One region of the Methylophaga frappieri genome, then DNA from elsewhere that is predicted to be linked to it. Evidence: predicted binding sites of a transcription regulator. Region 1 holds the regulator's gene; the other holds the start of a gene.
What was found. The regulator FNR, encoded in region 1, switches genes on or off when oxygen is low (the NO sensors DNR and NnrR bind a similar motif). The targets are predictions, from matches to a motif close to TTGATNTANATCAA.
Positions count from the first base shown of each region.

Region 2: a site for FNR is predicted at 1,074-1,087, ahead of ccoN (cytochrome-c oxidase, cbb3-type subunit I). Genes of this name have one in related genera too.

Region 1 is NC_017856.1:1,997,649-2,000,783, forward strand. Features, by position in the region: gene hisH (imidazole glycerol phosphate synthase subunit HisH) at 1-308, opposite strand, end outside; gene hisB (imidazoleglycerol-phosphate dehydratase HisB) at 343-936, opposite strand; gene fnr (fumarate/nitrate reduction transcriptional regulator Fnr) at 1,036-1,785, shown strand; gene Q7C_RS09555 (OmpW/AlkL family protein) at 1,871-2,545, shown strand; gene murJ (murein biosynthesis integral membrane protein MurJ) at 2,558-3,135, opposite strand, start outside.
Region 2 is NC_017856.1:479,903-483,037, reverse strand. Features, by position in the region: gene rpsA (30S ribosomal protein S1) at 1-78, shown strand, start outside; gene Q7C_RS02220 (integration host factor subunit beta) at 197-490, shown strand; gene Q7C_RS02215 (Mth938-like domain-containing protein) at 494-898, shown strand; gene ccoN (cytochrome-c oxidase, cbb3-type subunit I) at 1,217-2,641, shown strand; gene ccoO (cytochrome-c oxidase, cbb3-type subunit II) at 2,652-3,135, shown strand, end outside.

The DNA of each region.
Region 1 (3,135 bases):
AACCCCAGCCCGGTCACGCCATTATTTTCCTCACTAAAACTGAGCATGGCTTGCATACCGAGGCAAATCCCTAAAAACGGTTTTTCGCTGGCAGCTTGTTTAAGCAGGCCCAATAAATCACGAGACTGCAATTCACTCATGCAATCACGAATGGCACCAACACCAGGAAACACAATATGGCTGGCAGCTTGAATTTCCGCTGCTTCTGCTGACACCACAACCTGTGCGTCAGGGGCCACGTTTTCCAGTGCTTTAGAGACAGAGCGGAGATTGCCCATGCCATAATCAATAACTGCAATCCGGGACATAATGTTATACGCCAGCCAGCCTCAGGGCGTCAGCTTACAATGCGCCTTTGGTTGAAGGTAACTGACCGGCAGCACGCTCATCAATGCTAACAGCCATCCTTAAAGCACGACCAAATGCTTTGAAAATGGTCTCAGCAATGTGGTGGGCATTGCGTCCTTTCAGATTATCAATGTGCAGCGTAATGCCCGCATGGTTGACGAGCCCCTGAAAGAACTCGTAGAACAATTCGACATCGAATTCGCCAATTTTGTCACGGGTAAAAGTGACATCAAATTCCAGTCCTGGTCGTCCTGATAAATCAAGCACAACGCGGGATAAGGCTTCATCAAGCGGCACATAGGCATGACCGTAGCGAATAATGCCTTTTTTATCGCCTAATGCTTTTTTAAGGGCCTGCCCGATAGTAATGCCCGTATCTTCAACCGTATGGTGCGCATCAATATGCAGGTCACCATTAGCTTTGATATCCAAATCAAACAGCCCATGTCGAGCAATTTGCTCCATCATGTGTTCTAGGAAGGGGACACCGGTCACGGCTTTGAATTGGCCTGACCCATCCAAGTTGAGAGAAACCTCAATTTGGGTTTCGAGCGTGTTACGCGCAATTATTGCGCTGCGAGCGGTCATGATTTTTCCTGAAAATTTCCGAATCAAAGCAAATAATAACCGTTTGAGGCTAGTGTTTAAAGCGTTATCATGTCGTAAACGGCCACGCTAGGAAATAACATGGGTCAAGCAGACAGTTTACTACCGCTGATAAAGGATGTTGCCAAGGCCGAACAGGCACAAACCTTGGCTTGTCAGTCTTGCGCGTTGTATCGGCTTTGCTTGCCATTGGGGCTGCATCGCGAGGATTTGGTTGCACTGGATCAAATCATTCGCCGGCGCGACAGTTTTCGCCGAGGACAACGCCTGTTTGAAAGTGGCTGTGATCTGACATCACTTTACGTAGTGCGCAGCGGCGCATTCAAAACAACGGTGTCAGCTAAAGATGGCAGAGAGCAAGTGACGGGGTTTTATTTCCCTGGAGAATTTATTGGGCTGGATGCACTCCATCTAAATACCTACCCTTCCACAGCTCGAGCTTTGGAACTGAGCAGTGTTTGCGCGTTACCTTTTGATAAGCTCCAAATGGTCAGCAAATCGATTCCCGCGTTACAACATCAATTACTGACGCGGTTGAGCAGAGCCTTATCTGACGACAAAGACTTGTTGTTGTCGCTAGGCCAAAAATCAGCTGAGGAAAAGTTGGTGACGTTTTTAATAGCGCTGTCAACGCGTTTCAGTGAGCGTGGTTTTTCTGCGTATAACTTTCAGTTGCCGATGTCGCGGGGTGACATTGCCAACCATTTAGGTCTGGCATTAGAAACGGTTAGCCGTATTTTTACCCGTTTACAACAAGCAGATCTGATCGCGGTGCAGGGAAAATCTTTGACTTTGTTACAACCAGAGGCGTTGCAAACTAAAGCAGGCTAAAACGCATCATCGTTGATCTGGATCAAAGCGACTTTATTCACCCTTTGTATGATGAAAACACCACAACATCATACGGAGCGGTTTCATGTTTTTTCGTCATTTTTCGTCATTGTTAATAGGATTATCCTTCGCCTCAGCTAGTTTGCCTGCATTTGCCTATGAGGCCGGTGATTGGCTGATTCGCGGGCGTGTAATAACGGTTCAACCCCAAGATCACAGCGGTACCCTGCACATTAATGATGCGGATACGCATCTCGCTGGGGTCAAAGTGGATAACGATACGGTACCCGAACTCGATATTACCTATATGTTGACTCGGCATTGGGGGCTAGAGTTAATCCTGGGCTTTTCAGAGCATACGGTTACCGGTGAAAAAAACTGGCAGGCGCTTGGAGACGTTATTGACAGCAAAGTGTTACCACCCACATTGACGTTTCAATATCACTTTCGACCTGACGCTGCCATACGCCCTTATGTCGGTGCTGGAATTAACTACACTTACTTTTTTGATAGTAAAGTGCCGAATGCCTCACCACTGGCGCAGTCTGGTGATGAGGTATCGCTCGATAGCTCATGGGGTTTAGCCGTTCAGGCCGGTATGGATGTGGCGTTAGGAGCGGATTGGTTTGTGAATCTGGATGTGAAATATCTGGATATTGATACCACCGCGTACTTTAAAAACACCAGCGTTGGTCGCGCTAAAATTAATGCGGAAATTGATCCCCTGGTTTGGGGGGTGGGCATTGGTCGGCGTTTTTAAGGCGATTTGGCATCAGGTCTTGGGTTTTAGCAGGCTGGAAAGACGAATTCCCAGTGCAAACAGGATCAGAAAATAACTGAATGCCCCACCGCCAATGAGCATCGCAAGCCACTGACTTCGTTGCCAGGCAGTGGCTTGTTGCCAGCTACTGATGTCGGGATTCAGTGTGATTAAAAACAGCACCAATAGCCCGTTTGCGGCAATCAGGCGTAGGTAAAAACCCAGCCAGCCTGGGTTGGGTTGATAAATCGCGGCTTTTCTCAGGCCGTGATAGAGCAGAAATGCATTCAACATCGCGGACAGTGCAGTCGCTAAAGCCAGTCCGACATGAGCGAGATAGAGCATCAACACGATATTTAGCCCCATGTTCGCCACCATGGCGATAATGCCAATACGAACTGGGGTTTTGGTGTCTTGTCTGGCGAAGTAGCCAGGCGCTAAGACTTTAATAAAAATAAAAGGCAGTAAGCCAATGCTGTATGCCATCAGGCTGCGGGCTGCCTGATGGGCATCTTCGGTACTAAAAGCACCATATTGAAATAAGGCCAGCAGCAACGGTTCAGCGAGTAGGAACAGCCCAAGCATAGCAG
Region 2 (3,135 bases), 1.2 Mb from region 1:
GAATACAGCAACGTGTCATCTGGCAATACGACGCTGGGTGATTTGCTTAAAGAGCAAATGGATCAAAAAGACAGCTAAAACTGTCACAGGGACAGGCATCCGAATTCGGATGCCTGTTTTTTTTGCAGTACCGAAATTGCTGCAATGAACGATAAGCCATTTGATGGTTTTTATTTTGCCGGGATAAAAGAGACACATGACCAAGTCTGATTTGATAGAAATCCTATCCGAAAAACAATCTCTATTAAATTACCGCGATGTAGAGCTGGCCGTAAAATTGATTTTGGAACAAATGAGCGACAGTTTATCTCAAGGTGACCGAATCGAAATTCGTGGTTTTGGTAGCTTTACCCTGCATCACCGGCCACCGCGGATGGGACGCAATCCCAAAAGTGGTGAATCTGTCTCGCTTGACGAAAAATTTGTACCACACTTCAAGCCGGGCAAAGAACTCCGTGATCGCGTTAATGTTGCCGCGGGTTTCGATTAATAGATGAAAATAAGTCAGGAAACCCTCACCGGTTTATTGCAAATTCGTGATTATGGTGATGGTTTTCTGATGATTCAGACCGCTGAAGGTCGCAGCGAAAAACTGACCGGTTCTGTTTTACTTTCCAACGCAGGCATCCAGTCTGCACCTAGCTTGAAAGCGCCCAATAGAATGGGCGTTACGTCGTTGCTTTCCCAACACGTTTTTGATGTCTTGATTGTTGTCACGCCAACTGGTGCCAGCGAACAAAACTGGCAATTGCAAACCGTGTTTGCCAGTGCGGGTATCGTCGCAGAGTTTATGCCGATGGGTCCGGCTTGTCGAACCTTTAATTTAATTCAAAGCGAAGGGCGTGCGCCCTTGTTGTGGGCTGAATTAAACAACGGCTTGCGGCCTAATTTAGAATGATTCTTAACTAGCAAATTCTAAATAAGATTAGAGTTTACATTCAAGTAATTGATTTTATTTGTTTTTAGTCATTATTTAAAATAGTGACGCCGTAAATTTCTTGACCCCTCAATCCGAACTTAGGAAAATCTCGGTCGATTTTGACCTGGCTTTACATGGGCGATGTGACCAAAATTTGATATGGATCAGCATTCTGGGGAAACCCGTTCAGGTAATTTTCATGTAAAATTTCATAGTCTCTGATTAGTTGGCATGTTGCCATTCAGGACATACGACTTGCGTCGAGAGAGTAATCTAAAAATATAAGGTGTGATCGCCATGCAAGCGGAACAACAGCAATATAACTACGACATCGTCAAGTGGTTTGCCTATATGGCCTGCGTCTATCTGGTAATTGGGACCGGTATCGGCGTCTGGATAGCCTCTGAACTGGCTTGGCCAGTGCTTAATTTTGATAATCCATACATTTCCTTTGGTCGGCTAAGACCTCTGCATACAAATACCGTTATTTTTGCCTTCTGTGGCAGCACATTGATGGCAACAGCGTTTTATGTGGTGCAAAGAACCTGTGGTGTCAGGCTGTGGAGCGATAAACTTGCCTGGTTTAGTTTTTGGGGTTTAAACCTGTTGTGGATAGGTGCCTTGATTACCTTGCCATTAGGTATCACCCAATCTAAAGAATATGCGGAGTTGGAATGGCCACTTGATATTTTGTTAGCGGCGGTCTGGATTGCGTACATGTTCAATTTCATTATGACCATGTCAATTCGCAAAAACTCTCATATCTATGTTGCCAACTGGTTTTTCCTGGCAATGATGATCATGATCACCTACCTGCATGTGGTGAATAACCTCTCTATTCCAGTCAGCATGTGGAAATCTTATTCAATTTTCTCTGGTGTTCAGGATGCCATGATTCAATGGTGGTGGGGGCATAACGCAGTAGGCTTCTTGTTAACGGCGGGCTTTTTGGGAATTATGTATTACTTTGTTCCGAAACAAGCGAATCGTCCTATCTATTCCTACCGTCTGTCTGTAATTCACTTCTGGGCCTTGGTATTTGGCTACGTCTGGCTGGGTGCTCACCATTTGCAATACACCGCACTACCGGACTGGACTGGCTCATTGGGGGCCGCAATTTCGCTGGCAATGATTATCCCTTCCTGGGGCGGCGCCCTGAATGGCATGTTCACCTTGAGTGGTGCTTGGGATAAATTGCGTACGGACTATATTTTGCGTTTTCTGATTGTGTCACTGGCTTTCTATGCGATGTCTACTTTCGAAGGGCCTGTTATGGCCTCGAAAACAGTCAATGCACTGTCTCATTACACCGACTGGACCATTGGTCACGTCCATTCTGGTGCGCTTGGCTGGGTGGCAATGGTTTCTATTGGCGCTTTGTACCATATGGTGGAGCGTATGTGGGGCACACGCATGTATTCTGTACGTCTTGTCAATCTGCATTTTTGGATGGCAACAATCGGCACCGCAGTGTACATAACGGCGATGTGGGTAGCCGGTATTATGCAGGGGCTAATGTGGCGTGCTTATGATGAATACGGCAATCTCGCTTATACCTTCGTTGAATCAGTAGCCCAGATGCATCCTTACTACGCGATGCGTGCTGTAGGTGGTTTCATCTTCTTCTCAGGAGCCGTGATCATGCTGTTCAATGTCACTGTGACCATTCGTCAGGCGATTAGAAAACCGTCTGCAGAAATGGCAACGGCTGCGAATATCTGAGGGAACTGGAATGGCTAAAAAATTAAATAAACGTGTCAGCTTTCAGGAATGGGTTGAACAAAATGTCTGGGGGCTGGTCTTGGCTACAGCCCTAGTTGTGTCTGTCGGCGGCATTGTTGAGATTGTGCCGTTGTTTTATCTGGATACTACATTTGAGGATGATGTGTTTCCAGAGTATGAAGAGTTAAAAGGTGTTCGACCTTATACCGCTTTGGAATTGGCTGGCCGTGATATCTATCAGCGAGAAGGCTGCTATTTGTGCCATTCGCAAATGGTGCGACCATTCCGAGACGAGAAAGATCGCTACGGTCATTACTCACTCGCGGTAGAGTCCAAGTATGACCATCCTTTCCAGTGGGGCTCAAAACGGACTGGACCTGATTTAGCTCGGGTTGGCGGGAAATATTCTGATGCCTGGCACATTCAACATTTACGCAACCCGCGTAGTGTCGTGCCTGAATCAATCATGCCGAATTATCCTTGGTTAGATGATG